DNA from 2 places in the Brevibacillus sp. AG162 genome. Region 2 is predicted to be linked to the other one. Evidence: riboswitches for the same ligand, from Rfam matches in the RefSeq annotation. Region 2 holds a riboswitch; the other holds the start of a gene.
The links. Region 2 has a riboswitch for thiamine pyrophosphate ahead of thiS (sulfur carrier protein ThiS). Riboswitches for the same ligand answer to the same signal wherever they lie in the genome.

Region 1: linked by a shared signal. The riboswitch ahead of thiC (phosphomethylpyrimidine synthase ThiC) and the one ahead of thiS (sulfur carrier protein ThiS) in region 2 are both predicted to bind thiamine pyrophosphate.

Annotation. Positions count from the first base shown of each region.
Region 1 covers NZ_VFNO01000001.1:487,198-503,255, reverse strand. The annotation lists gene coaD (pantetheine-phosphate adenylyltransferase) at 1-53, opposite strand, end outside; gene rsmD (16S rRNA (guanine(966)-N(2))-methyltransferase RsmD) at 100-666, opposite strand; gene FB479_RS30295 (hypothetical protein) at 1,135-1,278, shown strand; gene ku (non-homologous end joining protein Ku) at 1,401-2,354, shown strand; gene FB479_RS02370 (cation diffusion facilitator family transporter) at 2,413-3,294, opposite strand; TPP riboswitch at 3,545-3,655, shown strand; gene thiC (phosphomethylpyrimidine synthase ThiC) at 3,806-5,560, shown strand; gene FB479_RS30290 (hypothetical protein) at 5,576-5,746, shown strand; gene FB479_RS02360 (DUF1904 family protein) at 5,794-6,123, opposite strand; gene FB479_RS02355 (ATP-dependent DNA ligase) at 6,524-7,465, shown strand; gene FB479_RS02350 (GerAB/ArcD/ProY family transporter) at 7,488-8,846, opposite strand; gene FB479_RS02345 (hypothetical protein) at 8,859-9,095, opposite strand; gene FB479_RS02340 (Ger(x)C family spore germination protein) at 9,088-10,254, opposite strand; gene FB479_RS02335 (spore germination protein) at 10,251-11,831, opposite strand; gene ligD (non-homologous end-joining DNA ligase) at 12,000-12,902, shown strand; gene lgt (prolipoprotein diacylglyceryl transferase) at 12,976-13,773, shown strand; gene FB479_RS02320 (hypothetical protein) at 13,899-14,138, shown strand; gene FB479_RS02315 (inorganic phosphate transporter) at 14,208-15,227, opposite strand; gene FB479_RS02310 (DUF47 domain-containing protein) at 15,220-15,837, opposite strand; gene FB479_RS02305 (GGDEF domain-containing protein) at 15,998-16,058, opposite strand, start outside.
Region 2 covers NZ_VFNO01000010.1:145,240-161,297, forward strand. The annotation lists gene FB479_RS24655 (sensor histidine kinase) at 1-1,292, shown strand, start outside; gene FB479_RS24660 (ABC transporter substrate-binding protein) at 1,390-2,421, opposite strand; gene FB479_RS24665 (ABC transporter permease) at 2,418-3,176, opposite strand; gene FB479_RS24670 (ABC transporter ATP-binding protein) at 3,176-3,958, opposite strand; gene tenA (thiaminase II) at 3,943-4,623, opposite strand; gene FB479_RS24680 (acetylornithine deacetylase) at 4,631-5,926, opposite strand; gene FB479_RS24685 (thiazole synthase) at 5,919-6,692, opposite strand; gene thiS (sulfur carrier protein ThiS) at 6,695-6,898, opposite strand; TPP riboswitch at 7,098-7,208, opposite strand; gene kapB (kinase-associated lipoprotein KapB) at 7,250-7,633, opposite strand; gene FB479_RS24700 (alanyl-tRNA editing protein) at 7,667-8,878, opposite strand; gene FB479_RS24705 (hypothetical protein) at 8,960-9,187, opposite strand; gene FB479_RS24710 (glycoside hydrolase family 18 protein) at 9,284-10,567, opposite strand; gene FB479_RS24715 (thioredoxin family protein) at 10,632-10,940, opposite strand; gene FB479_RS24720 (DUF6080 domain-containing protein) at 11,159-12,457, shown strand; partial or broken gene FB479_RS24725 (LysE family transporter) at 12,505-12,657, shown strand; gene FB479_RS24735 (NAD(P)-dependent oxidoreductase) at 12,870-13,760, opposite strand; gene FB479_RS24740 (aldehyde dehydrogenase family protein) at 13,787-15,259, opposite strand; gene FB479_RS24745 (helix-turn-helix domain-containing protein) at 15,362-16,058, shown strand, end outside.

The sequences.
Region 1 (16,058 bases), on a different contig from region 2:
AGATGCCCATAAGTAACAGGATCGAAGCTTCCTGAACATACAGCGATTGCCATAGCGGGTTATCCTCCCTTAGTGCTCTTTTGCACCTTGATTTGAAAGTTAGGCTTGTTGCTCCAAATCGTAATAATACACGGTAACGGCTGTATCCCCATACTTAGCCGCTCGATCCTTCACACAATGACCAATCGCATCCGGAAAGGTGTCTGTGATATCATGCTCAGCCACGATCCACGCTCCATCCGCCAACATTCCCAGCTCCTGCAACATCTCAATTTCTTCGACAATCTTTTGCTGGGCGTATGGCGGGTCCAAAAAGACGAGATCAAATTTTTGATTGCGCGTACTCAGTGTGCGAATAGCCCGGTCCGCATCCATCCGATATAGCTCGGCATAATCGTCCAGCCTGCAAGTGCTGACGTTTTGTTTTACGACAGCAAATGCTTTGTGATCTCGCTCCACGAAAACAGCCCGATCCGCTCCCCTACTCAATGCCTCGATCCCGAGACCACCTGTTCCGGCGTACAGGTCCAATGCCCACCCGCCATCGAAATACGGACCAATCATATTAAAAATCGATTCTTTGACTTTATCGGTTGTCGGTCTGGTTCCTTTGCCCGGAACTGCTGCCAACCGTCTTCCTCTGTGTTCTCCAGAGATTACTCGCATACTCATTTCACCTGTCTGCTTTCCTATGTATGTTGTATGAGGTTGTTCAAAAAGTCTAGCGTTAGACGCGATTTTCCAAGACTGAGAATGATATCATACTATCACAACTGCATACACCCGTAAAATTAGCAACTGGAAAAATTTATGTGCAAGAAAGGTATACAACCCCATTCGATTGGAAAAGATGATGAATAGCGACGCAACGGTGTCGCTGACAACCGCGGAGAAGACTTACGTTTCCCCATAAGCTCTTCCTCCGGTTTCTCCTCTCCCATAATTGAAAGGCTGTTCACTTTGGCGCACGACGTGTCTGATAGGAGCATTTCGTGCCATCGCTCCCTTCATCGGGAGGAGTTGAACGGCTGCCCCTCGTCATTTGGCGATGGGGTATTTTTTTGTGTCCAGCGCATACTACATGTACGTGCATCACCCTCTACATGTACATTGCCTGAAAGGAGTGAGTCATTCATGGCAGAGAAGCGACCGTCTGCACAAAAGCTGAAGGCCTCCGAAGCCCAGTCCATTGCGGACCGAACTGGCAAAGATGTCGAGCTGGCGCGTGACATGCAATCGCGTGCAGATCAATCGGACATCGTCAAACATGGGCAGTAGCTGTATACGAAGTCAGCCGCATCGAATCGGCTGGCTTTTTACTTTTCCACCTTCATTTCCCTCGGCACTTCTTCTATGCAGATACAGATACTATATAAAATAGCTGTGAAGGAGGTATCCGCATGCATACGGTGTGGAAGGGCTCAATCAGCTTCGGCCTCGTCAATATACCTGTTCGCATGTTTACTGCAACGGAAGAGCGTGATATTCGCTTTCGCCAACTGCATAAAGAGTGCAATACCCCGATCAAGTACACGAAAATGTGCCCGCACTGCCAGCGTGAGGTCGATACGAGCGAAATCGTCCGTGGCTTCGAATACGAAAAAGGACATTTTGTCATGATCGACGATGATGATCTGGAAGCCATTACGCCAGAAACACGCAGAGCCATTGAAATTATCGACTTCGTAGACTTGTCGGAGATCGATCCCGTTTATTTTCATAAAAGCTATTTCTTATCGCCCCAAGACACTGGCGAAAAAGCATACGCCTTGCTGCGATCCGCTATGGAACAGACAGGAAAGATTGGCGTTGCACAGGTGACGATGCGCAATCGGCAAAGCCTGGCAGTTATCCGACTGTATGAACATTGCATCATGCTGGAGACGATCTTCTATCCAGATGAAGTACGTCCCGTCAGTCAAGTGCCTGCCTTGCCAGAAGCCACTGTACCGTTGGCTGAAAACGAACTGAAGATGGCAACGGAGCTCATTAGCAATATGACGATCCCTTTTGATCCCGCAAAATATACCGATGAATATCGTTCCGACTTGCAAAAACTGATCGAGAAAAAACTGGAGGGTCAGGAGATCGCTACTGCACCTACTGTGGCAAGAACCAATGTAATTGATCTCATGCAGGCCCTAAAAGAAAGCTTGGAGTCTACAGCTGGTCAAGGCGCAGCGCCCATTAAAATCGAGCCTGAACCGACTCCGTCAAAGCCTGCGCGAAAACGCACCACCGCTGCCTCTACGTCCGAAAAAGAGCAGGCATCGAAAAAGGAGACCGCAACCAGTCCAAAAAAGACTACCACTACAACCAAAACACTACGCAAAAAAAAGGCTACCACAGTTTAGGCTCCACAAAAAAACCTGCCCACTCTGGACAGGTTTTTTTGTATTCGTATCATGGAATCTAGCTAGGCGCCATCTTCCTGCATGGTTCAATATGGATATGAACGGCGTTAATCCGGTGAATCTTGCGCATCTGTTCTTCAATTTTCTCGGTGATGGTGTGGCTCTCCACCACATTCAGACCGGGATCTACATGGATCACAACATCAACCAGTACGCTGCTTCCATGGTAGCGGGCTTTGATGTCACTGATATCCTTTACTCCTGAAATCGAGGAAATGGTAGCCCGCAGATCCGCAAGCTCACTCTCGTCAAAGCCATCTGTCAAACGGTGAGTTGCTTCCCTAAAAATGTCCCAAGCAGTCTTCAAGATGATGAGACCAACAACAAAAGCAGCTAAAGGATCAAGCCAATGCAATTGAAATTGTGCGCCAGCTACCCCGATAAACGTCCCGATACTGACGAATGCGTCTGAACGGTTGTCAGCGGCCGCTGCATCTAGTGCTTGGCTGTTTGTTTTGATGGCGAGCTTTTTATTATAGCGATAAACGAAAAGCATAATGACTGCAGTCGCAAGTGCTGTCCACCCTGCCAACAGGTCAGGAGCCGAATGTTGTGGGTCAAACAAGGATGGTACGGCATTCGTAACGACTTGAACTCCGACAAATAGCATAATAAATGATGCGACAAGTGCTGAAATCGTCTCCGCCCGGAAATGGCCATACGGGTGATCTTTATCAGGTGGTTTCCTTGCAATACGCAGCCCGATCAAAACAGCAATCGATGCAACGACATCCGTTGAGTTGTTAAGACCGTCGGCCATTAAAGCTTCCGACGCAGTGACATACGCAACTCCTATTTTTAATACAGAGCAGAAAATGTAGGCGAAAATACTCACCCACGCTCCACGTTCTCCTTGTTTTAGATCCGAATAAACATCCATTCCTCATCACCTCAAAATACTTCTCCGTCCTGCTTCGACAACGAGGAAAATCAAGGCGCTGGAAGCAGTTGCTTTTTTTCGAACTTCATCGTAACAGATAGGATTCATGTGGGTCTACAGAAACAGTTTTAGTCCGATTCATGAGAATAGGGGGAAGGAAAATGTGTTGCACGCCCGCAATTTTTTCACTGAGAAAATTTCCCTTGAAATTTAATGGACTTCCCGTTATCCTATTCTTGCAATCCAAAATAAGAAAAGCACGGGAGCTTGGAAATCACCAGGCTGAGAGGATGGTACTGTGCCATCGACCGTTGAACCTGAACTGGGTAATGCCAGCGGAGGAATGTCATATACGACACGGAAAGATGCGTGTATCTTTAGGATACCCGTTTCTTCTCTACTCTCGCGTTGGCGTCGCATGTTGTTTATGCGGCGCTTTTTCGCGGGCAGTTTCTTTCGCCTCCCTAAACGGTTCTCGCTTTCGTGCAACCAAAACAAGGAGGTTTTTCTTATGTCATTGGTCTCATCTTTTCCAGGCAGTCGCAAAGTATACGAAACAGGTAGTCGTGCGGACATCCGTGTCCCGATGCGCGAGATTTCCCTTCATCCTACCGAAGGATTGTCTGGCTCCATCCCCAATCCTCCTCTTCGCGTATACGATACGAGTGGCGAGTATACCGCAACGGGTTACGTCCCTGACATTCAAGCAGGACTGCCCTCCATCCGCCACAAATGGATCGATGAGCGAAATGATGTAGAAATGTATGTCGGTCGCGAACCACAACTAGTTGATGACGGCATCCGAAACGAAGAAAAGGCAGCCACCCTCCCTACTTTCCCTCGAGAGGGCTACAAACCAAAACGGGCAAAGCCAGGGAAAAATGTTACCCAGCTTCATTATGCCCGAAAAAATATCATCACACCGGAAATGGAATACGTTGCCATTCGCGAGGGTGTCTCCCCTGAATTTGTACGGGCTGAAATCGCCGCTGGACGTGCGATCCTCCCTTCTAACGTTAATCATCCTGAAAGCGAGCCGATGATCATTGGCCGCAACTTTCATGTCAAAATCAATGCCAACATCGGAACGTCAGCCGTCAGCTCTTCGATGGAAGAAGAAGTCGAAAAAATGATTTGGTCGGTCCGTTGGGGTGCCGACACCATTATGGACCTCTCAACGGGAAAACATATACACACTACACGAGAGTGGATTATCCGCAATAGTCCTGTTCCAGTCGGCACTGTTCCGATTTATCAAGCACTTGAAAAAGTAAATGGGAAAGCCGAGGATTTGACATGGGAGGTTTACCGAGACACCTTGATTGAGCAAGCGGAACAAGGCGTCGATTACTTCACAATTCATGCTGGTGTTCTTTTGCGCTACATCCCCATGACAGCTAACCGTGTTACCGGTATTGTCTCTCGCGGCGGATCGATTTTGGCTGCATGGTGCCTGGCCCACCATGAGGAAAACTTTTTGTATACGCATTTCGCTGAAATTTGCGAAATTCTGAAGGCCTATGACATTTGTGTATCCCTCGGAGATGGACTACGTCCTGGCTCTATCGCGGATGCGAATGACGAGGCGCAGTTCGCGGAGCTTGAAACATTGGGAGAACTCACAAAAATTGCGTGGGAACACGACGTACAAGTCATGATTGAAGGCCCTGGTCACGTCCCCATGCATCTCATTCGTGAAAATATGGATAAACAGTTATCCATTTGCCATGAGGCTCCTTTTTACACACTTGGGCCGCTCACGACAGACATCGCCCCCGGCTATGACCACATTACTTCAGCCATTGGCGCTGCCATGATTGGATGGTTCGGAACAGCGATGCTCTGCTACGTAACGCCCAAGGAGCATCTCGGTCTACCCAATAAAGAGGATGTCCGCAACGGTCTAATCGCATACAAAATCGCAGCGCATGCCGCTGATCTTGCAAAAGGACATCCGCGGGCAAAACAGCGCGACGACGCCTTATCCAAAGCTCGTTTTGATTTTCGCTGGAATGATCAGTTCAATTTGTCCTTGGACCCAGAGCGCGCCCGCGAATATCACGACGAAACGTTGCCAGCAGAAGCCGCCAAATCCGCCCATTTTTGTTCTATGTGCGGGCCTAAATTTTGCAGCATGAAAATATCGCACGACATTCGTCACATCGCCAATGAACAAGGGGCTGCCCAAGATCCCGCCATCCTTGCAGGTATGCAGGAAAAATCGCGTGAATTCCGCGAACAGGGAAGCCGTTTGTACCAGTCGTAATCAAGGGGGATGGATATGGAGGAAGCTAGTCGTTTACGCGAAAAGATCATTCGACTAGAGGCTGAGCTAGAGCAGTCTAAACAACAATTGCGGCTGATTCAACAGGACTGCAGCCACGTCTTTATCGAAACTCCACTTACGCGAACATGCTCCAAGTGCCTGCAAACCGAAAGCCTCTATTATTAATAGAAAAAGGTCGAAATCCCTTTGGAGGATCTCGACCTTTTTTCTGCTTATTTCGTCATTCCGACTTGCAACGGAAGTCCTTCTTTATAATAGAGAGTGGGCGATAGCAGAACGAAGAATATATGCACATGCAGAAAGCCTTGCTTCTTCAAAATACCGTGTATGGCACTAGCAATCGCGTCATGCTGCTTTTGTTCACGGGGAAACATCATGATCTCTACAGACAAAGGACTGTTCGTCAATTGCTCCACCTGAAGCAGCTCCAATTTCACCTTTTCCTGAGCTACCTCAGCAATTTTGGAAAACTCTTCTATAAGAATCTGAGAAATGGGCTCTATGTCTTGCTTTGCAAAGCCTTTAAACCGAAGAAACGGCAAGTCAATTCCTTCTTTCGTAAATGAGTTCGCACAGTCATTATAAACAAGTCTCTAATTGTATATCAATGAAAAAAGGGTTAAAGAAAGTGAACAACAAACATTCCCAACCGGATCGAGACACAAAGAGGGCCATATCAGAGAACTGCTCCCTTCCCATGAGGTGTGGTGGACGTACCACGGAAGGAGGAAGCAGTTCAACCAGATACAGCCCAATCCGGTAACCCATCAGTTACTTTAGATACATGTAGTATAGCTCGAATTCAATACTTAATCAATAAAAAAGTTTCGTAAAATTCTAACAGGAAATTCATCCACCAGCACCACTCGTATAGATCACGCCCATCCGTGAAACTGTATTAGAAAACTGGGCAAGTCCCAACTAAACGTAAAGGTGGCAGCTATGGAACTGACCCCGCTTTTTCCTTTTGAGCCTACCAGCACGGAAGCCATACCTGTGGGACCACAATGGATAGGCCAAGTGAAATGGGATGGCGTTCGCATTCTTACCTACTACGATGGACAGGAGGTCAAACTGTTCAACCGAAAATTAAATGAACGGACTTTCCATTATCCAGAAGTGACTGATCTTCGCTCGTATTGTCGTGCCGATTCTGTGATTTTGGATGGCGAAATCATTGCTCTCGGCTCGGACGGAAAGCCTTCTTTTTACGAGGTCATGAGAAGAGACGGGCTGCGCCGTTTAGAGAAAGTCCCCCAGATACAAAAGCTTGTCCCCGTCACATACATGGTCTTTGATGTACTGTACTGCAATCATGAATGGGTAACTTCCTATCCACTATCAGAGCGACAACAAATACTGGGCAAGATCATTACTCCTACTTCTCATGTTCAGCTAGTTGAAAACTTTCCTGATGGAGACGCTCTTTACCGTGTCGTAGAAGCTCAAGGCATGGAAGGAATCATTATGAAGGATGCGTCAAGCAGCTACTTGATCAATGGGAAAGATCAACGCTGGAGAAAGAAAAAGTACTACCGGGATCTCATCGCTGTCGTAGGCGGCGTTACACTTCGGAATCAGATTGTCAATTCGTTGCTTCTGGGACTCTTCGATCAACAAGGTTCTTTTTGGTACATCGGTCATGCAGGTACTGGAAAATTGACGCAAACGGACTGGCGTGCTTTAACGGAGAGAATACAGCCCCTCGTCCAACAGAAGATGGCTTTTGTTAACAAGCCACCACGCGCAGCCAATACCTTATGGATACAGCCGGAAATCACCGTCAAAATCAAATTTGCGGAGTGGAAGGAAGGGCATTCCTTGCGACAGCCAAGCATACAAGGCTTTGTTGATGTCGCTCCCCACCAGTGTGTTTTGGAGTAAGGAACCCCCTTGGCTTTCGACCTTATTGTCGAAATGAACCAGCCTGTTTTGCCCTCCCCAGCCTTTGTTTGCCATGATTGAGAGCCTGCATTTCCCCGTAGCTCGTCAACAACGCAATCAGTAACAAGGCAATATAAACAACGGCTGTCGCAACCCCTCCTACCTCTGATTTATCTTTAAAAAAGTCCCCAATCAAAATCACTAGCACGCAACCAATCAAACAAACTGTCGTGCTCCACACCATCGACCGGTAAAATCGATAAAGCTTCGTTCCTTCGGGAATGAGGCTTTGCTCTCTTCCTTTGTTCTTTCGCCTTATATGAATAAGCAAAAAGAGCGCCAACGGCAATTGGAAGACGAGTATGATCATCGGCAAGCTATAACTAATAAACTGATCGATATGTGCTACATTTGGAAAAGCGAATATGGACGATACAACCATAAACCATCCACACGGAGCGTTGAGTGTATTATAATGCTGCTGTCCCCCAAACGATCCAACCCCCACTAAAAATGCCAAATAGGCGACGATGACCTTAATCGTAAAAGCAGGGAACCATACGCTAAAGAGAATCATTTCGACCCTGTCCAGAAAATCTGTCACGTGGATTTGCTGCACGAGAATATAGATGGGGAAATTCAGCCGCCCTGCGATAATGAAGCCCATCACCCCGAGCAAGATGAGCAATATAATCGTCGTCCCAAATCCAACAATGATAACCCCATGCTTCATCGCAGCATAAAAGAGTCGTGGTTCTACAATGGCATGTAAAAACGCTCCGATCAGAAAAATATCCCCATATACACCCAACGGCATCAAATTACTGATCACGATCCGGTCCAAGCTGTTAGTCAAGATCGGCTCCAAGCGCTCTATGTTGTATTCATTAATCAAGAGGAAATAAAGCGATATGCACATCATGAAGTAAAGAGGAAAATAAAGCTCATTCACCCGTGCCGCCACCTCAAGACTCGTTTTGCCATAGTACATCATCAGCAGGACGAAGACGAGTAGAATGATCTCCAATGGGGTGGTTGGCAATAACGAGATATGTAAAAAATCAGCAGCCCCTTTAATATCGATCGCCAGGATGATCCAAATGTAAAACAATATGAGCAGATTGATAGCTCCACCAATCCACTTCCCGCCAATAATAAACAAGATTTCAAAGATATTTTTCCCTGGGTACGCCTCAACCAGCCCGCTCAAAACGTAGGCGATCAGAATCGCATAAAAGATGGGTAACAATTGAGAGAACCAAGCATCCATCCTTGCTACCTGAACGACCGACCGCAAGAAACTGATCATCATTCCTGTCATCAAGACACTGCCGACCAGCCAGGCAATTTGTCTGTGATTGATCACTTGCTTGTGAATCATACTCGGGCCTCCTTATACGAACTGATCCACCCACCGCTTAACATAGGGAGATAAAATGTTCATGATATGACTCGTAGGTAGCAATTGATAATACTGGAATTGCAAAGCAATAAGAAATGCAATGGTTAAGGTGTAGAAAATAACAATGACTCGCTGCTGTCTTCCATCCATGCCTTTTCGCTTCAAGATGAATTCTCCAAACGAAAGTATCAGCATGAAGACAAAAAAGACCAGAAATATTCTATTCATGACCATCTTCACCTTGGGTAATATTTTTCGTTGTTTGTCCGATATTGGCCATGTTCACTTTGGTTCGGATTTCATAAGTGATTTTCGGAAGCTCCTCATTCCACCTGTTCCGATACCGGTCTCGCCATTCACGTGGATGATTCCTTGACAATGCGATTCCTAACCCAATGAAGTCTGATCGTTGATGTTGGATCGTTTGCATCATATGTTTCACACCGCTATTGATTTGCTCGACGAGCTTTCCTTGCAGCATTCTGATATTTTTCTCTTTTTCAAGATCGAGGTTTGACAGATTCTCCACCACAACTGCAGATGCGTAGAGGTCAATTTTGTAATGGACGTGGCCTTTCCTGATCTCGGGCGTAATATTCGCTCTTCCTTTCGAGAAGCTAATCGTAAGTCGTTCTTTCTTGTTAAGGGGCAGGACGACAGAAAACGGTGTAAAATCGCGTTGGAACAACCGCAAGCCAGTCAGTTCTTTCGGTTTCGCGATGGCAATGAGCTTGTTGTGTCGAAACAAACCTACCCCTGTCGCCTCTACTTCTTTCGACTTTCCTTTTGGATGGGAATCCACTGCTGCCAGAACGGGTAAAATAGCATCAACCCCTGGTGTACTGAGCATCTGGGCTACATCCTTCAGCGTTACCGTAATCCCCCCCATCTTGACCAACTCACGCATCGCTTCCCCTGAAAAACGTTCAAATTGCGGTTGGGCGGTTAGTAATTCGATGGCTTTGCCTTGTGTCATGATGATATAAGCTGTCAATCTGTTTTCAGGAAAACGTGCGACGATATCCAGCACTTCAGACATGCCGTCCCTCGCCAATTCTTCGCCTATGACGATCATCCGGTGATGGGAGTAGTAAATTTCTCGTGACATTCTTGCCTGGATCAATCCATTCGCTTCCCGGATTGTCCTGCCTACTGCGGAATCTACGTAATAACTCTTGTCACCACTCGTCCCCCCACCTCCTCCGGACTGCGCACCTAGGCTGCTAACCAGTGGAACCTGGATAGATAACCGATACCTGCCGTCTGGTTCCTTATCCATCGCCATCGCAATAACGATGGCCATATCATTTACTTCACGGCGATCCCAACATCCAGATACTAGGAACATACAGAGCGACACTACCAGCATGCGGGTCACAGCCTTCACGATTGCCCCTCCTCGTTCGAATGACGGTTGCCTGTCACTCCTGATTGCCCTCCTCTATGCTGAATTGAATTTGCATAACCATCGTTCATGCGCCTTGCATTTTGCACCCCTAAAAAGCTGGGGCGTTTTTCCATCATCGACCATGGAGCCCTCATCAGTACGTCTCTGAGATCGCCGATCGACATTGGTGCTAATGGTGATAAATAAGGCACACCAAAAGAGCGCAGGTTGGCCATATGACCGAGGATTAGCAGTAACACTACCAGCATCCCATAGATGCCGAGGATCGAAGCCGCAATCATAATCGGAAAGCGCAGCATTCGCAGTGAAATCGATGCATTAAAATGTGGGATGGTAAACGAGGCAATACCTGTCAAGGATACGACGATAACCATGGGTGCAGAAACAATCCCTGCCTGCACGGCTGCCTGACCAACGACCAGCGCGCCTAGAATACTGACGGCTTGCCCCACCGTTTTCGGGAGACGAATCCCCGCTTCTCGCAAGGCTTCAAAGGAAATTTCCATGATAAGAGCCTCCACAATAGCAGGAAAAGGAATGGACTCGCGAGCAGCCGCAATACTCAAAAGGAGCGTCGTTGGCAGCATTTGTTGGTGATACGTTGTAATAGCCACATACAAAGCAGGGGTAATGAGCGAAATGATGAGGAATATGTAGCGCAGCAGCCGAACAAGGGTGGCCATTTGAAACCGTTCGTAATAATCCTCGCTTGCCTGCATCATCATCCAAAACGTAACGGGCGCTATCAAAACCATCGGTGTCCCATCCACAAATATCGCGACTCGTCCCTCCAGCAATGCCGCTGCAACGGTATCCGGGCGCTCTGAATACATGACCTGAGGAAAAGGCGAGTACGTGTTGTCCTGGATCATTTCTTCGATATATCCGCTTTCCAGCACAGCATCCATATTGATCTTGCTGATTCGACCAGTGACCTCCTGTACGATCTCTGGATCAGCAATCCCATCAAGAAAGGCAACCACCAGATTGGTGTTCGTCTCACGTCCAACAACCAAGGACTTCATTTTCAATCGAGGTGTTCGCAATTTGCGCCGCAGCATCGACGTGTTCGTGCGAATATTTTCGATAAAACCCTCACGTGGCCCCCGTACGACCGCTTCTCCTTCTGGTTCGTTGACGGAGCGTTTTTCTGCTCCACGAATGCCGAGCGTCAGTGCTTCTGCATTTCCCTCTACGAGAATGCCCGTATCACCTGAAAGCACAGCCTGTAGCAGCTTTTTATAATCATCTACTCTTCCCATCTGAGAAACGGGCAATAGTGCCTCTTCTATCACCTTTATATCTTCATCGCCGTCTTCCAGCACCATTAACGATTTCAGTGCAGAATTGACCTCTTTGGTATCAATCAGCCCATCTACGAAAACAGCTATCGCACGAACACTGTTTTTTTGACGGAATTCTCGTATGACAAAATCGGAGCAATCAGCGAACATTTTTTTCAACAGATCAATGTTCTCTCCCAATCGAGGCGAAATCGGTATACCCTCCAGCTCAATCAAGCTGCAGGAATTCATTGTCTCAATCAGTTCTTTCATTTTATCTTTCTTCTTGAATTTCATTTCATCACCAACCACTGGAAAGCTACCCGTATTATGGTTGATTGACAGGAAATATATGCAAAGAGCTATTCCTTTTACATAGAGAAACGCAGATAGGAGATAGTAGGAACACCTATACCGTTTCAAAAGAAGGTGAAAACGTCATTGCGTCCTGCAACAAAAGAGTACGAGCTGACGATCGATAATCACACATTGTCCATTACAAATCCTGACAAGCCTCTATGGCCACAAGCCAAGGTAACCAAGCTAGATTACTTGCGCTACTTGCTGATTGTCGCAGCCCCACTCCTTCGGTATAGCAAGGATCGGCTCTTAACCGTCATTCGCTACCCTCACGGAATCGGTGACAAGCACTTCTATCAAAAAAACGCTCCTGACTATGCGCCCGACTGGATACAAACGCATACATGGGAAAATGTTCGATACGTACTGTGCAATGACAGGGCGACACTCGTGTGGATGGCGAATCAAGCAGCATTGGAGTGGCACGTCTCCTTTCACCTCGCCAAGGATGAGACTCCGACAGAGCTCGTTTTTGATCTCGACCCTTCCACAGATGATTTTGCTGTTGTGATAGAGTCTGCCCTCTTGTTGAAACAGCTGCTCGATGAATTACAGCTCCCTTCATGGGTCAAGACATCTGGTTCCAGCGGCTTGCAAGTATACGTCCCTATTGAACTTCGCTATACGTTTGAACAGACGCGCCAGGTCGGACATTTTATCGCATCCTATTTGGTCAGCAAGCATCCCTCGCTATTAACCATTGAGCGCTTAGTGAAGAATCGGGGTGATAAGCTGTACATTGACTATTTGCAACACTGGCGGGGAAAGACACTGCCAGCCCCTTATTCAACCCGTGCAAAAGAACAGGCAACCGTATCAACGCCACTCCTGTGGGAAGAGGTTCCCCATTGTCATCCCACAGACTTCACTGTTTATACGGTGCCCGAACGGCTGGAAACATTCGGAGATTTATTCTCATCTATATCTGCTCCGACGAAACGAGCCTCCCTTGATGCCATCCTCGGCTTTTTGCAGTCCCAGTAAGCCATTAGTTGGAATCCAGCAGTCTATTTGTGCTATACTTGGCACAGATGTTTTGAGGCAAGGAGGCACATTCATGATTGATCCGATCGCAATTGCAATCGGCCCCTTAAAGATTCACTGGTATGGCATTATTATGGGGCTGGCGTTTTTCTTGGGTACTTATCTCGCGCGCTACAATTCCAAACGTTCTGGCATTGATCCTGATCACGTCTTGAACATGGTGGTTCTGATCATTCCTGCAGCCATCGTTTGTGCAAGATTGTATTATGTTACGTTTGAATGGGAGCAGTACAAAAACAATCCACTGGACATCTTCGCAGTATGGCAAGGCGGTTTGGCTATTCACGGTGGATTAATCGGTGGTGTTCTGGCAGGAAGCTGGTATATTCGAAAACATAATCTGCCGTTCCTTCGTTTGGCTGACATTTTTATGCCGAGTGTTATTTTGGGTCAAGCCATCGGACGGTGGGGTAACTTTATCAACCAAGAAGCACATGGTGATGTTGTTTCGGCCGAATTCATGGAAAAGTTCCCCGCATTCATCCGCGAGCAAATGTTTATCGGCGGACAATATTACCATCCTACATTCTTGTATGAATCGATATGGAACCTTGTCGTTTTCGGCATTCTCATGCTCATGCTGTACCGATTCAAAAAATTCGATGGACAGATATTGTTCAGCTACATGATCCTGTATTCGATTGGACGCTTCTTCATTGAGGGCATGCGTACAGACAGTTTGTTGATAGCCGATACTCTGCGTGTCGCTCAATTAGTCAGTCTGTGCTTAATTGCTGCCGGTGTCATCTTGATGCTCGTGTTTGCACGCAAAAGCAAGCAGGCAAGACATTCCCAAAACTCGATCGAATAACGTCAACATGCCATATCCATTGCCACTCAGGTCAGTCCGACTGGGTGGTTTTTTCTTTGCCTTGTCTGAATTGTCGCAATGCAGGCAATAACTAGGAGATAGACTGAAAAAAGGAGGGGAATCAGATGGATGATGGAATTTTGGAAGAGTATCTCGATCGCCACGTACGTATTCATTTTGCTCCTGATATGATCGGACAAGGATTATCCGCATTTGCAGAAGGCAAGTTGTATGATTACAGCCCCAATGGCATTTTAATTGAAGAGCGGGATGGTTCGTTGGACTATATCCCATTCTCTGCCGTACGCCTCGTGCAAATTAAGCCCAAGCCCGGCTTATGGGAGCGTTTAACTGGATCAAGTTAATGAAAAAGACACCTTCCCGCGTACTCTCCACGGAAAGGTGTCTGTTATCTGTTGTATAAAGATGTAGCTCTACAGGAATACGTCAAACACGACGTAGCATGCAGCAGCCAAAAGTCCGGTAATCGGAAGGGTAATGACCCAAGTGACCAAAATTCGGCCAGCCACGCCCCATTTTACTGCGTTCAGCTTTTGCGATGCCCCAACCCCCAAAATGGCGGATGTGATCACATGCGTTGTGCTCACCGGCAGTTTCAAAGCTGTAAAGATTGTGATAATCAAGGCAGAAGACAGGTCTGCTGAGAAACCGGAAATTGGCTTGATTTTCATAATCTTACCACCCAAGGTCTTGATGATACGCCATCCACCAAAGGCTGTACCTAAAGCCATTGCAATAGCAGCTGAAAGTTTTACCCACAGTGGAATGGTGAATTCGCCCGGTTCTTGTATCAAGAATCCTCCAGAAATCAGAGCAAGGGTGATTACGCCCATTGTTTTTTGCGCATCGTTGGCTCCATGGCTGAAGGCCTGCCAAGCCGCTGATACAACTTGCATCGAACGGAAGCCTCGATTGGTTTTGTGGTACGCTGAGTTACGAACAAGCCAAGACACAAGCTTGATCACGACAAAACCAACAGCAAAGGCAACAAGCGGTGATACGATCAACGCTTGGATAATGCTAATGAATCCTGACCAGTTAATGGCACCACTTCCTGCGGCACCAAAAGCAGCACCTGCGACGCCGCCGATAATCGCGTGCGAGGACGAACTAGGAATTCCGAACCACCAGGTGATTAGGTTCCATAAAATCGCAGATGTCAATGCAGCCAAAACGACGACCAATCCATTTTCCAGCTTGAATGGATCGGTAATGCCTCCCCCGATTGTCTTCGCTACACCTGTATACGAGAGTGCACCAATCAAGTTACACAAGGATGCAATAATAATCGCGGTTTTCGGACTTAATGCACGCGTCGAAACAGAGGTCGCAATCGCGTTCGCCGTATCGTGAAAACCATTGATAAAGTCAAAAGCTAGCGCCATGATGACGACGAGTACGAGAATAATCACCTCTGGCGAAAGATCAGGCATTCTTTAACACGATCCCTTCTACCAGGTTGGAGACGTCCTCAGCGAAGTCAGCACAGTCTTCGAGCTTATCGTAAATCTCTTTGAGTTTGATCGCTTCCATTGGGTTGGTATCAGGAGAATTCAACAAATCAGATACCATTTTGCGGTAGTTGGAGTCAGATTCATGCTCCAAATCTTTGATTTCCCCAGCGATTTGTGTTACGACTTTATGATCCAGCTTGCGCAGTGTGCGAATCAGCTCGATCAGCTTAGCCGAGCATTTCACCAAAATATTGGCTTGTGCCAGTACACGCGGATCTGGTTGAGTCACTTGATACAAATACATACGATCAGCGACACCGTCAATGTAGTCGATCATCGAGTCCATCGTATGAGCGAGTTGGTGAATGTCTTCACGCTCAAGCGGAGTGATAAAAGTAGAGTTCAACTCGTTCATAATGCGACGAACGATTTCGTCTCCTTCTTTCTCGACAGCCTTGATTGCCTTAACCTTTGTTTCTAGATCTTGATAGTTTCCTATCATTTCATAGAAAAGATGCGTTCCTTTGTGCACAGTGGCAATCTGCTGCTCGAACAGATCAAAGAAGATATACTTGTTTGATTTCAACATACGGGACTTCTTCACTCCTTTGATTAAATGACACCTAAGTGATTATATCGAAAGTTATTGTTTCCGTAAATTTAAAATCAAGGTCAAGTGTGTATATTTTTCTTTAAGGAATTATTAAGTTTTTGTAAAGGCTCTTTACAATAAAAAAAAAACACCCGTGTCAAGAGAGATGACGAGTGTTAGTCTTGCCAATATTTATCTTTTCATTCGAAGCGACCATC
Region 2 (16,058 bases):
GTACATTTGTTTTCAAAGGCATGAACGAAGGCTCTCCTCCCGTTCACGTCACACAAACTATCGCAGAAGGTCTCCACAAGAACGGTTCCCACTATACGTTGGAACCAAATGCACAAGATTGGTTGCAAAAGAGCCAGGCTTGGGCCATGCTGATTGCGGACGATGGAAAGGTCATCTGGGACTACGCCATACCGGACCAATTGCCTCGCGCCTATTCCTTGGCAGAAGTGGCGCAGTTCTCGCGAAATTACTTACAGGACTATCCTGTTTTTGTCTGGGAGCATGAGATGGGGCTGGTCGTCGTGGGCTACCCGAAGGACAGTCTCGCCAAGTACCAGATTCATTTACCAATCAGTTGGATAAGCGATTTGCCGTATCGATTACTGGCTTTGCTATTCGGAAATATACTGCTCGCCGCTCTTCTCTCGCTATTCATCGGCACTCGACTCATTCGGGCCATCCGCCCTCTGATTAGCGGAATTCACGCTCTGTCAGAAGATCAGCATACCCATGTCGAGGCAAAGGGAATGTTCAGCGGGATTGCCCGAAGCATCAATCATGCATCGACGCTTCTGCAAGAGAAGAACGCTATGCTAAAAGCCAGAGACGAAGCACGTTCGAATTGGATCGCGGGAATCTCCCATGATATACGCACGCCATTATCGATGGTGCTCGGGTATGCCAGTGAATTGGAAGAGAGCGACGCGGTGCCTTACGAACAGCAGCAAAAAGCAAGCATCATTCGAAAGCAAGGGGAAAAGCTCCGGTCTTTGGTCAGCGACTTGAATCTCGTTTCCATGCTGGAATACGAAATGCAGCCCATTCATACCAAACTGATTCGGCTATCGACACTTGCGCGGCAAATTGTTACTGACTTTTTGAACAATGATTTGTCAGAGGCCTTTACCATTGAGCTGGATGTCACGACTGAGCAATGCTTCGTGATGGGTGATGAAAAACTTCTTGTCCGCGCTATCACGAATCTCGTCCAGAACAGCATCGTGCATAACCCATCAGGCTGTCACATCCACGTGCAAACGACCCTGTCAGCCAACCAGCGCAATGCTCTCCTAATTATCACTGACAACGGAAAAGGCATTGAGCAAAGCATGCTGCCTGACTTGGTGGAATTGCCTTATTCGTCAAAAAGAAAATCTCCCTCACACAATGGTCATGGTCTCGGTTTGCCCATGGTTGCACGTATTGCAGCCGCTCATCATGGACGCCTGCTGTTAACAAGTGATACAGGAAAAGGGATGACAGCAGAACTTTGTTTCCCCCTCTCCTCCTAATCGGAATAGAACCATCCAGCAAAAAAAAGCACCTCCTTTGCCTCGCTAATCGAGAGTAGACTCTCAAAAGTGTGCAAAGTGGGTGCTTTTCGACTGATTATTTCACGAGATCGCGCATGATATCTTCAGCTTTGATCTCTGCCGTAATCAGCTTTTCTTTTTTCATCCAATCAATCAGAGTTTGCCAAGACTCCACTGTCTGGTATCCAAATGGCTTTTCTCCAGCATCCATCAACGGAATCAGGATATCCAAACTCTTGGTTTCAATGTCTTTTTCCAGTGGGAAATCGGCAGCCTGTTTGGTAAACAACAGATCGAGTGCCTTTTCCTTATTATTTTTCACATAGTCCTGGCCCTTGCCAATTGCACGGAGAAAACCTTCCACAGCTTTCTGCTTTTTGCCCAATGTATCGTCACTTGTCGCTAATACGAGCTCATAGTAGTCTGGAACACCAAACTCAAAAGGCTTGAACACATTGACAGGAACGCCGTGCTTCTCCAAAATCGGTTGCTCATGGTTGATATAGCCACCTACTACTGCATCGACCTTTTTGGCCGTCAACGCCGGGACGATGTCAAAGCCGATATCCGTGAAGGTTAGTCCGGAATCATCCCCACCAGCATGCTGCACAACTTGACGTACGATCGATTCATCGAGTGGAAGTGATGGATAACCGATATTTTTTCCAGCCAGCTCTTGCGGAGTATCGATTCCACTGTCTTGGCGCGTCATGATCACGTTTAACGGATGACGAACGAGTGCACCTACAGATACGACAGGAACTCCTTCTGCACGAGCTTGGACGAGCTGTGGTTGATAGCTGATCGCCAAATCTACTTTGCCAGCAGCTGCCATTTTCAGAGGATCATTGCTGTCGGAAGGCATTTGCATGGTCACCTTGAGGTTTTCTTCTTTAAAATAGCCTTGCTCCTCTGCGACATACAAGAAGGAATGTACGGCATTCGGATACCAATCGAGCGCAATCGTCAGCTCTGTCGCCTCCGCTCCTTTACCAGCAGGGGCTTGCGTCTGACCAGCATCCGAGCTCGCCTGATTGCCGCAAGCAGCAAGACCTGTTGCCAATGTGAGTGCCATGAATGCTTTCGTCCACTTGTTGAAAGGTTTCATTGTTGTTCTCCTTTGATTTTCATATGCGGGGAAAAATGACGTTCGAGTCGTCCAGCTAGCCAAAACAGCAGCATGCCGAGAATCGAGAGCAACAGGACCGAGGCAAACAACGCGGGAGCCTGAAAATTGCCGGATGCCCGTCTGCCAAAATACCCGAGACCCTCACTCGCCCCCAGCCATTCCCCAATCGTCGCCCCAGCCACACTGTAGGTAGCTGCCACTTTGAGGCCACTGAAGAAATGGGGTAAACTCGACGGCAATTGCAGCTTGGTAAAAATTTGTCCGTTTGTTGCCCCCATCGTTTTTAACAGCTGGAGCATTTCCTTGTCCGTCGAGCGAAGTCCGTCATATGTGTTGACGACGATCGGAAAGAAAGTAAACAGAATCGTAACAGCGATTTTTCCAGATAAATCATACCCGAACCACAAAATAAAAACGGGTGATAACGCTATAATTGGGATCGTTTGGGAGATGACGATATACGGATAGACCAAGCGTTCCACAATCCGACTGCGAATCATCGCAAATGCAAGGGAGATTCCAAACACAATCGAGATCGATAGCCCCAGTAACACTTCCTTTAACGTCGCCCAAAGATGTATACCTATTAGAGAGGCACGTAAATCCCACAGCGATACGACCATAGCGCTAGGTGGCGGTAGAATGAATGGCGGCACTCCGAGGAAGCGGCATCCAGCTTCCCACACCAGGAGAAAAATGGCGATGGAGATACCAAACCAAATGCCTCTCCCCATCATGCTTCTCTCCTCAACGGCTTCATGGCTGCTTGGCGCTCCTGTCGAAGCAGTTCCCAAATTTGTTCACGCAATGCCAAAAATCCGGCTTGGTTGCGGCTGCTTGCTGTTCGCGGTCTGCTTACCGGAACGGCTAATTCGATCGGCCTGGTGATCGGACTACCAGTCAGCACAATAATGCGGTCCGCGAGCAATATGGCTTCGTCGATATCGTGCGTAATCATCAGCATCGTACTGCCTGTTTCCTGCCACTTTTCCATCAGCCACTCTTGCATGTCCATTCTTGTAATTCCATCCAATGCACTAAACGGCTCATCCAGCAGCATCATCTCTGCGCCGGAAAACAATGCGCGCAAAAAGGAAACACGCTGACGCATTCCACCGGAAAGCTGGGCTGGGTAGCTGTCAGCCCACTCCTGAAGCCCGTACCTTGGCAATTGCTGTCTGACGCACTCATGCGCTTCTTTTTTTGTCATACCTTTGATTTCTAGAGGCAAGGCTGCATTTTCGACAATCGTACGCCATGGCATGAGCAGATCTCGTTGGGGCATATAGCCGACTTGCCCCAAACGATTTGCAACTGCTACATTGCCGAGCCTGATTTCGCCTTGCGTGGGCGTAAGAAGACCTGCGATGAGTTGAAACAAGGTGCTTTTCCCGATCCCGCTCGGACCGATCAAGCTGACGAACTCCCCTTTCCCCACACGCAGATCAAAATGATCAAGAATCTGCTTGTCGCCATACGAAAAGCTGACGTCGACGAAAGCTAGTTGTTCTCCCACGGCCACATTTCCTCTCTGTAGGACATGTCCCAGAACATGTACTCCATTTTGGAGGTATTGACAAAATACTCTTCCAGTTTGGCCAGCTCTTGCTCGCTCTTTCCTTCCGCCAATTGGTTCATGATATCAATCAGCCAGATCGCCAGCTGCCCAAACTCATCGGAGCTGTACATGCGTACCCATTCGCCATACAGTTCGTGATCCAGCGCCCCTTCTACTTGTGCCAAGCGCTTGCCGATTTCCCAATAGCTCCACGTGCATGGGAGTAGTGCGCTCACCAATTCTGCCAACGACCCTTGATGAGCGACACGCAGCATGTAGCTGGTGTACCCCAACATCACAAACGAAGGCTCTGTCGCTTCCAGCTCCGCGCGAGAGATACCGAAGCGCTCTGCATACTGGCGATGCAGCTCCATCTCTGTGTTCAGCGTCGATTCTTGCAAAGCAGCGAAGCGAGAACTTGTTTCCAGATCGTACGCCTTCACACTCGCAATCGCGAACATTTTCGCGTAATCAATCAGATAGATGTAGTCTTGTTTCATGTAATATTTGAATGCACCAACGGGCAGGCTGCCATCTCCAAGTCCGGTGACGAAAGGATGTTGATGAACACGCTCCCAGATCGGGGCTACACTTTTTCTTAAACGATCAGTAAAGGTTGTCATGCAATACTCACTCCTTCGCTTCCTTTGGGGTATTGCACCAGGTGGCAATGAAGCGGGCCATGATCTGGGCAAAATGAACAAGCTGGTCGGGATCAATGGATTCATCTACGGCATGAGCATGCGTGAGCTCACCGGGTCCGAATAGGACAGCCGGAATGCCTGCATGCGCAAACCAGCCTGCATCCGTCACCGTAGGCGACATCGTAACGATAGGTGCTTGATGCATGTGACTTTCATAGGCGGATTGCAGCGTTGCCAAGCCTGGATGTTTCGTATCCAACTCCAGTGAAGGGAAGATTTCACCGCGCTCCTCAATCATCGAACGTCCACCCCACCGGAATGTAGGAGGATTGTCTCTCAGCCAAAGATCAGCAGCAGCTGCACGCCCGACATGATCCTCGATCTCTCGGATGATCTCTTCGTAGGATTCATTCGGATAAAAATGAACGGTAATCCACAGAGCGCAACGGTCTGCGATAAATGCAGCGTGTCGACCTCCCTCGATGACTGCGGGATTGATCGTATTACTGCCTGCCGGGAAGCCGGGATAGGACTTCATGACAGCCCAGTCCCGCTCCAGTTCCTGCAGTGCGGTGATCACCTTCGTCATTTTTTCAATGGCAGAAGCTCCCCGAACACGTCCGCCTGCATGAATGGTCTGTGCACGCATTCCGTCATGCAGCGTCGTCGGACTCTCAATCGTGATCCAGCCTGTAATGACCCCGCCCTGCCCTTGTATGTGGAGATTGCTCGTATCCACTACAACGGCGTAGTCAGCCTGATAGCCACGCTCGATAGCGACCAATGTCCCCGCTTCACCCGCTTCTTCTCCGATGACGGATTGAACGAGCAGATCGCCTTGGAGCTCGATTCCGTGTTCGCGCAGCATTTGGATCGCAAACAGGCTCGCTGCCAGTCCGCCTTTCATATCCGCAACACCACGTCCGTACAAGCGCCCATCCTTGCCATGTGTCAGAGCAAAAGGTGGATAGGTCCACCCCTTGTCATCTCCGACTTCAGCCACATCGATATGCCCGTTGACAATCAAGCTGTTTGCCTGGGTAGAAGCACTCCCTGATAACCGACCGACGATATTGTCGTCTCCTGGATATACCGTCCAGCGATCTACTTCGAATCCCATCGCTTGCAGTCTGTTGGCGATTACTCCTTGTGCGGCATCGCTATTTCGCGCGGGAGGACTCACAGTCGGATGAGAAACGAGCTCTGCCAATAGGGCAAACAGCTCTTCTTTGCGGCTGGCAATCGATTCTACCGCTTCTGTCAGTCGATCCACGCTACTCAATCATCCCTTCAGTCGGGCTGCTTGCGGACGCGTAACGCTTTTTCGCGATACGGCCTGCCAGGAAGCCTTTGCGACCTGCTTCCACCCCGAGCTTCATCGCTTCTGCCATCAGAACAGGATTGTCAGCGAGGGCGACTGCTGTGTTCAACAAGACACCGTCCGCCCCCAGCTCCATCGCTTTCGCGCAGTCTGCTGGCGAGCCAATTCCAGCATCGACGATAATCGGTACTTTGGCATCCTCGATGATAAAGCGGAGATTGTTTTCGTTGACAATCCCTTGTCCGGAACCAATTGGTGACGCACCCGGCATAACCGCATGTACGCCAACCTCTTGCAGGCGTCGAGCAAGAATCGGGTCGTCATTGGTGTAGGTCAGTACGATAAAGCCTTCTTCCACCAAGATTTTCGAAGCCTCGAGTGTGCCAATCGGGTCAGGGAGAAGAGTTTTCGGATCTCCAATGACTTCGACCTTGATCATGTCACACAGTCCAGATGCTTTAGCCAAACGGGCAATGCGCACGGCTTCTTCTGCTGTATAGGCACCTGCTGTATTTGGTAGCAGGGTGAATTTTTTCAAATCGAGTTGTTCCAAAAAGTTCGGTTCTTGCGGATTTTCCAAATTCAAGCGACGAATCGCAAATGTCAAAATTTCTGCTTCTGACACCTCTACCGCTTTCCCTTGTGTATCCAAATCAGCGAATTTACCTGTCCCTAAAAGCAAACGGGAGCGAAACTCGTACGATCCAATTTTCAATGTATCCATCATGATCATCCTCCTCCGACAAAATGAACGATTTCTATACGATCTCCGTCTGCAATCGGTGTTTGTTCGTACGCTGAGCGATCAATAATTTCACCATTTCGCTCTACGACGACAATTTTCTCTTGCAGGGAATAAGAAGCAAGCAAGGCTCGCACTGTTGTGATCTCTTCCGCCAACTCTACTTTTTTCCCATTCAGCTGAACAATCATTGATTACCTCCTTCTACTGGAAAAAAAACGGCTTCTCCCGCCTGCCTGAGTCGATTCAGACAAACAGAAGAAGCCGTATACCCATCCCATCTCACCGGACGAATGGCATAAAAAAACCATCCGCCTCGGATGGTTGAGTGTCATCTTATCATCCATGTGCGCAAACAAGCATAGTTCCGCTCGGATGCGACATGTGATACTGATTCCAAATACCTCTTCCTCCGCTGGCATGACCCAGGTCAGGTTCAACGGTCAGTAACACACTCGTTACAATCTCAGCCAACGTTGCTTGGCCCCCGTTTGGTAGTAAAGCTATGCAATTGTCGTACATTCGAGTACTACAGTACCACTCTATTTCGCGTTTGTAAAGGCTTCCTTGTGCATCTTTTCCAGCTCAACGAGACAACGCTCTGCCCAAGCTGCCATTTTCGCAAGCTTTTCCATTTCTCTCTCCATCGCCTGACGCACAGATTCCTTGTAGTCTGGAATCGTGCCATTATAGCGAATGACCCCTTGGACAGGTGTCATGAATTTTTCCATGTAAGAGAGTGCTGGACGCTGGTGAAACAGCGGCACATCTACTTCGTAGGAAGAATGCAAATCACCTTGCGTTGGGTATTTGGTAACTGCCAACACTTTTACCAGCAGCTTCGAATCGTGGATTTCCAATACTTCTGCAATATACTCACCAGTTCGCTGCGAAACGCGAACGATATCTCCCGGATTCCAGTTCATCGCGGATTCCTCCTTTTATTGAATCGAGTGCATCTACATTAGTGAGGCTTCCAGCAGTTTGCGTGCATGCAGCAATACTTCTTCCGCATCCACTACTGACTGACCGCCACCCTGTGCCATCGCAGGATTTCCCCCACCTTTTCCGTTAATGATCGGCAAGGTTTCTTTCAACACTTGATTAATGGCTACGTTGACTTCTTGCCCACGAGCAAACACGATTTGCATTTTGTCTTCGGCAGTAGCAGCCAAGAGGCAAATCACATCTGGCGCCAGAGCAGTAGCCAGCTGTGCGAACTGTTGAAGCTGTTGAATGGTTTTGTCTGTAAAGGTACGCATAATGAGGCGAGAATGACCCAATTGGCTAGCAGCAGATAGTTGTTGATTGACTTCCACTTCTAAGAGCTGCTTATCCACTTCTGCCAATTTTGCCTTCAAGACATCACGTTCTGCAAGAAGGCGTTCCGTCTGTGCGAGCAGCTCCCCTTCATTGGTAGCGAGCAGCTTCGCCGTATCGCGAACGACAGCTTGCTTTTGGTTGTAGTCCCGCAAAGCTCGCCAGCCACAGATGAATTCCAGACGAATGTTTCCGCGATGGCGCTCCCAGCCCAAAATCTTGATCATCCCGACTTCGCCCGTTCGCGCTGGATGTGTTCCTCCACATGGGTTGTAATCAAATTCAGGTATCATCACGACCCGAATATTTTCAGTAACGGTCGGCTGTTTTTTCAAGGGCAGCGTTGCCAATTCCTCGTCATCAACGAACCGCGCAATGATGGGGTGGTTTTCCAGAACAATCTGATTCGCTCGCTTTTCTACCTTCTCCCATACATCTGCTGTCAACTCATCCAGTCGTACATCAATCGTGACACGCTCTTTGCCCAAGTGAAAGGCAACGGTCTCCGCTTGCACGACTTCCAGGAAGGACGCTGATAAAATGTGTTGGCCAGCATGCTGCTGCATGTGGTCGAAGCGGCGGTCCCAATCGATGTGACCGGTTACTTCCGCAATGCTTTCGGACAAGGGAGCTTCTAGTCGGTGACGAATTTCACCATCTACCTCTTCTACATCCACCACACGAATTTCTTCCAATACGCCCATATCGGAAGGCTGTCCGCCCCCAGTAGGGTAAAAAGCCGTTTGATCAAGTACCACGTAAGGTGTCCCATCTTGCTCGACACCAGTCCTCGTCACCTGAGCCGAAAACGTTCTTGTATAGGCATCCTGATAATAAAGTCTGTCTTCCATCGTTACTCCTCGCTGCATGGAACCATGGTTCCAGCCTGATTCTCCCACTTGGGGGCAAAACGAAAAACGTATGTATAAAGCTTAGCCAAACAAGTGATCCATTTGTTTTTCGCGCTCTTGGCGCTCCTCTGGGCTTGCCAGGTCATACTTTTTCAATAAATGAAACAGCTCGTTTAGACGCTCTTGGCTGAGTTCGCCATTCAACTGCTTTTTGAATTGACTCACACGCAACTCTGACAGATGTGGAGCTTGTTCTGCCAGTTTTTTGAGTACGTCCTCATGGCTGTGATCCAATTTGCATTCTCCCATGATTTCTCCCCTTTTCCTTACAGTCATCTTCATCATACCATGATTTTTCATGCGAAAAAAAGGCGTACAACCCGCGATGGAATGTACGCCAGATGACTATGCACGCTTACGGACGCGAAAGTTCTCCTCGATCAACAGCCAATTTTGCGGAAATGGCAAACCGAGTTTCCAGTAGCTGACGCCTCTCAAACCGAGCTGTTTAACCAGATTGAACTTGGCTTGGATCGACCGCGCATCCTCAAACCACACCTGATGTTGCCTGCCTTGATCATCGGTGTACGTAAAAAACGGAGCCTGCGCGCGATAGTCATAGCGGATGACTGCATTATGCCGGGAAGCCAGGGCAATCGCTGCCTGTGGACTCAATGCACGCGCTGTCGTCCCTCTCTCATAGGGCAAGGTCCAGTCGTATCCGTACAGATTTTGGCCCATCAAAATTTTATCAGCTGGCATCTCGGTAATCGCATACTGCAAGACACGTCGTACCGGACCAATCGGGGAAACTGCCATAGGAGGACCACCACTATAGCCCCATTCATATGTCATGATTACGACAAAATCCGCAATGGCACCGATCGCCTTGTAATCATGGGCGGTATACCATTTGCCTGCCTGCTCAGCACTTGTCTTCGGTGCCAGCGCAACAGACATCATCAGTCCTGCTGCATGGATACGGTCTCTCGCTTTTCGCAAGAAGCTGGCATACGCTTCTGCACCGGTTGTGGGTAATGCTTCCAAGTCAAAATGAATATCTCCCATTCCCAGCTCTCGTGCTGTCTGGAGAATATTGTTCAACAAGGTATTCTGAAGCTCTGGATTGTTGAGGATGAGCTCGCCCAATTCCGTGCTGAACTGCTCTCTTTCCAGATTCGTAATGACCATCATGAGCAGAACCTGGTTTTCTCTTGCGATTTGCGGAAAATTGTTCATTGTCGGTCGCACGAGGGTACCATCCCGTCTGATACGAAAGCTGAACGGAGCCAAATATGTCAGATGCGGTGCAGCCGTGCGAACATCGGCTTCCAAAGCTGGTGTGACGGTGCGTCTCGGTTCCACATAAGCATTGAAATCAGCTGCACGCCGCGGACGGGGCGGGATGTAAAGGCGTTGCCCGACTTGAAGCGGTCTGTATTGCGGAATCCTATTGATTCGGGCAAGCTCTGCCGCGCTGATCTGATAACGCTGACCGATGGTATACAACGTATCTCCTTGCTTAACCCAATAGTAGCTTCCCACAATCGGAATCACCATCGCCTGTCCAGTTACCAGCTTATTAGGATCAGGCAGTTCATTTGCCTCCGTTATCGCCTCAGGTGTGGTTCCATACGTCTCGGCGATGCTCGCTAAGGTTTGTCCTTCTTCCACCACGTGGATTTGCATACGCCCCCTCCTTCGCATTTCTTCTCTCTTTGTCATATTCATGGCGAAGGAAATAGGTGTATGTCTAGGCCAGAGGTTTTAGAACATCGTATAAAAATCCAACGGACTGGATGGCATAATGACGTTCCAACAATTCATTTCTGTGAAAAATAAGCAAGGCGGGAACGCTGGTCACTTGCCATTGTTCTGCCAATGCAGGCGCCGTATTAATGTTGATCTGATACAGAGGAACGGTAGGCAATGTTTCGTGCATGATGTCGAGCATACGTGCTGCGAGCTTGCAGGTCCCACACATCGGTGTATAGACAAAAAGAGCGACCGACTCTTTTTCTTGCAGAGATTGGTTCAGTTCTGTTGAGGTTATTTCTTGCAAGTCGTTCACTCCTTTCGATCACATCAGACATGATCTTTCATGCTAGACCCACTGTTTGGAGCTGTCAACAGCACGATACACATGCTCTCGAAAAAGTTGACAGCTTCTTAAATGTTAAATTTTGGTGCAATATTAATTTATTTTTGTATAATATAGCTAAAATTCGTTTAGATAATCATGCTTCAAAAAATCAATTTTACGTTGAATGGTGGATTGGTATGAGTTTTTTCAGCTATTTGTTTCATGATCGAAAAGATAATGTCAGAGCGTTTATTCTGTTTGCCTGTTTTTTCGCCTTCTATTTGTCGATGAATGTGCCTTTTCTTACTTATATGAATCAAAACATCGCCGTTCTGGCTCCGATCAGCCCTTTCTACGGCGTGCCGTTTACGCTTAATCTGTTTAATTTTGATCCGACGCTGTACTATAACTATACTAACCCAACGGTGATCCATCCGTTTATTCATTTTCTTTCAATTCCTTTGGCTTATTTATCGAAATTTTTCACGGAAAACTTCTTCTTCGCGGTGGTTCAAGCGATCATGAACGCGCTCGGTGTTGCCATGGTTTACTACTACCTGCGCAAGGGATGTAAAAGCTTCTATACCCCATTGCTTTTTGCTGTGTTTTTCGGGACGGCCTCTTATCAAATTTTCACGGCCATGATTCCCGATTCTTATCCGTATGCGCAGTTCGTCATTCTTTTATCCGTACTTTACACCCAGTACAGCCGTGCGGAAAAGAAATTGGCTTCGTGGCCGAACGCTTCGTTTGCCCTCGTCAACTTCGGTGTTACTTCGACGAACTTCATTCCATTTATGAGCGTTTTGGCCGTCAATCTGTTTCATACAGAAAAGAAGAGCATTTTTTTGAAGCTGGTGCGGATTGCGCTCGAATTTCTCTTATTAATCATTAGCTTCACGATTTTGCAGCATGTTCTGTTCGGGCAATCCTGGTTTTCGACCTGGTACAAATCGATTCATGCCGGAGGGTTCATCTACACGGCTCCGTTCTCGTTCGGCGAGCACTGGAAGGCTCTGTATATGCTCGTTATCAGTCCTGTACTGACTCCGGACATTGCACTTATCGACCCAAAACCGGGGATGGTCGCGTTCGCTACGAACCTAACGTTGTCGTATCCATGGTATGTGCATGTCATCGGCTTGACGCTGATCACTCTTGCTGTACTCGGTTTCATCAAAGGGATTCGCACGCAAGAAGCCTGGTCGCTCGCCGCCTATATCGGGTTTGCTTTCGTGCTCCACATTGTAATAGGGTTCGGTCTGGCCACGTTCCGGTATGATTTGTACCTGTATGCCGGACATTACTTCTTCGCCTTTTTCCTGCTCGCCGCCCGGTTCATCATGCAGCTGAGTCACATGAAAGTAAAGAAGGCATTGCTTGGTATCATCTTATTGTTCGTCATCGTGACGCTGGGGAACAATGTCGTGAAGCACTTCGAAGCTTTGCATGTGATTGAGCGGTCTTATGCGCATATGAACAAAACGAGTGAGTAAATGCTTGGGGACGAGCAGATGTTTCATGAAAATAGAGGTTGTAGACTTACCTCATTTCCCGTACGATTTCACAAGGTCGCAGAGCTGGAGTCATCTCCCTTCTTGGTGTCATACTTGGATTCGTGATTTACATGATCGCAACCATGCTCGGTCTCTCGGCTCTTTTCATAACGGTTCCGTTTGTTTACGAATCTGTCAAGTGAGTCGGAGCTGTCTACCTGCTCTGGCTCGCTTGGAATGCGGTCAAACCGGGTGCAGCGTTGGCTCATGGCAAGTGTTTTGACAGGCCTTGCTGCGAGTCTTGCTTTTGATCGCAGATAGTGATGCATACTTACATTGAACAGCAGCTTACATAAAAAAGTAGACTACAAGCAATCGTTGCTGTAGTCTACTTTTCTTTTAAACGTAAAGCTTAACGGGCAATCGTTGTATGAGCCAGCTCCTCCGTCACGGTACAGACCGCACTCGAATCCCAGCTACCTTTCCCTTGTGCTTTCGCTGCTTCATACATTTGTGCAACCGTGCCTCCAACGAGAACAGGCACTTGCTGTTCACGTGCGGTTTGCGCATAGAGCTGTAAATCTTTGTGCATATGATCCAAGGAAAAGACCGTATTTTCATATGTACCATACAAGATGTTAGGCCCAAAAACGGAGAGTACACGATTGTGGGCAGATCCTTTGTCCATGACGGCTGCCAGCTTGTGCGGATCGACGCCAGCTTTTGCCCCGACACTAAACGCCTCACCCAACGCTGCTGTGATGACTGCAACGACAGAGTTGTGACAAAGCTTCGCCACTTGTGCGGAGCCGGATTCCCCCAGATAAAATATTTCCTTTCCAATTGTCCTGAGATAGTCCATGATTTCTGGAAGCTTTGCCTCATCACCACCGACCATAATCGTCAACGTTCCAGCAGCAGAACCCGCAGGTCCTCCACTCACCGGACAATCGTAGTAGTAGATCCCCTTATCTACGCCGTGCTGATTCAGTCGTTTGGCTGTAGCAGGGTCGATCGTACTTGTATCAAATACGAAACTGCCTGCTTCTAATGATAAGAAAAGTCCGTCCGCACCCAGCATGACTTCCTCAACAATCGCAGGACCTGGAAGCGAAGTGAAAACGACACGTGCTACGCTACCCACTGCCTGTGGAGACTCGACAACCGTCGCTCCTTTTTCCTTCGCCCAGGTTTTTGCTGCCGGACTTGGATCATAGGCATACACGTGGTAGCCTTTTTGCAAGAGATTGCAGACCATCCCTTTCCCCATTGCACCAATGCCGATAACACCAATCGCTTCCATCTTCGCTCCTCCTGCTTTCCTTATACTTAAGGCCGAATGTAAACTGTTTTTGTCTCAACGTAAAAGTCGAGCGCAGACTCCCCTTGCTCTCTCGGACCCAATCCAGATATCTTTTTGCCACCAAACGGAAACTGTGATTCAAAATGAGTCGACGGCATATTGACATGTGTGACGCCTGATTGAATGCCTTTGACAAATTGGAAAGCTTTTTGCAAATCGTTTGTAAAAATCGTGGAGGACAAGCCGAATTCCACCTGGTTAGCCACTTGCATCGCATGTTCGAAAGAATCCACATCGATCACGGCGATCACAGGGCCAAAAATTTCTTCGTTGGCAATCGTCATCTCCTGCGTTATGCCAGTAAACACTGTCGGTGCGACGAAGTAGCCCTGGGCGAGATCACCTTCTAGCAGGCGCTTACCCCCGCATTCCAGTACGCCCCCTTCTTCGATCCCCTTTTGTACATAGTGAAGATACAAATTGAGCTGATGCTCGTCCACTACTGGTCCGTTATGATTCTCTGGATTGAATCCATCCCCAATTTTCAAGCTCTTCGCTCGCTCGATCAGTTTTGCTTTTACCTGTTCGGCTACTTCGGGAACGACCAATACGCGACTGGTCCCCGTACAACGTTGCCCATTATCGAAGAATCCGCTCAGTACGATGGAATCAATGGCGAGGTCAATATCGGCGTCCGCGAGTATGATTGCCGGATTTTTCCCGCCCATCTCCGCCTGAATCTTGCCTCCTCTGGCTCCAACTGCTCTCCCCAAGGCAAGTCCCACTTCAGAAGAGCCTGTAAAGGAAATGCCCTTGACCAGTGGATGATTCGCCAATTCATCACCGATTACCGCACCCGGTCCTGTTACCAAATTCACTACGCCACTCGGAACGCCGCTTTCAATCAGGAGCTCTACCAGCTTTACGCTAATCAAGGAGGTGTTACTCGCCGGCTTGAACACAACTGTATTGCCTGCGAGGATGGCAGGGACGATCTTCCACAAGCCAATCCCCAACGGAAAATTCCATGGGGCAATAATCGCGAAAACCCCGATTGGCTCTCGCACCGTGTAACCAATTACCCGTTCATCAAAGGAAGGCACTGTTTGACCTGTCAAGCGAGTAGCTTCCCCGGTTAACTGCTTCATGGAGGTGATTGTCTTGGCGACCTCGCCTCTCGCTTCCCGCAATGTTTTTCCTACTTCACGGGTGATGGTTTCTGCGAGCTCTTCTTTGTGTTTTTCCAATAAGTGAATGAGGGAGAACAAGAATTCTCCACGTGCGGGAGCTGATTTTTGCGACCATTCACCAAAAGCATTGGCAGCAGCTTCAATGGCAGAACGCGCATCCAGCCCGTCCGATTTTTGAAAATAACCGAGAACCTCATTCGTATTGGCAGGGTTCGTGCTAGGGAAAACCTGTCCAGTATGGCTCGTTACCCAAGCTCCATTGATGTAGTTATTGTAGGTTGCTGTCAAATCGTCTCCCACCTTCCGCATCTTATACGAGTATTGTATATAGTAAAAATTATGAATACAATGTATATACAGACACTTATTTCCAACTAGTAATGTGTATTTCTCTACATGGAGGACACGTGGATGAATTCATTTTCGCTCCTGCTTGAAAAGCTGCATGAATGGTTTGGCAATCAGCCTTTTTCGATCTGGTTCCAATTTTCGCGTGATCGACATTTTCGGCTTATTTTCTCTTCTTTTCATGAAAACGCTACCATGATTACGTCCCCTACGACAGTGCCTCTCTGTGACAACGGTGCTAGCCACATGCGTTATGAATATGCCCAACAGATGTACCGTTTTTTCTACGAAAACGAAGGACAAGCGGTTATTTGCCTTTCAAATCAAGCAAAACAACCGGTCATCCTTACCTCTGACCAATGGGAACTACTGTGGTTCGGCATTCGCCTGTTGTTGGCAGAAGAAAAAATGACAGCCAAAGCGGAGGAAAGCAAGAAACTCTTTGAAGGGATTCGCTCCATATCTGCTACCCTCGACGTTCACCAAATCATCCGTGGCATCATTGGTAACGCACTGGCTGTTATCCCGGCTGCAGACGCAGGACTCCTGCACTTGTATGATCCCACTATCGACCGATTGATTCCGAAAGCGACCGTCGGTTTTCATGTTACGGTGTTCAAGGATCTCAAAATGCGGGTGGGAGAATCCATCGCAGGCAAAGTGTTTGAAGACGGAATCCCACGTATGTACAAAACCAGCCAAGAAACAAACCATGCGATGAAGGACATCTCCGCTGACAATTTTCACTCCCTGAACCACG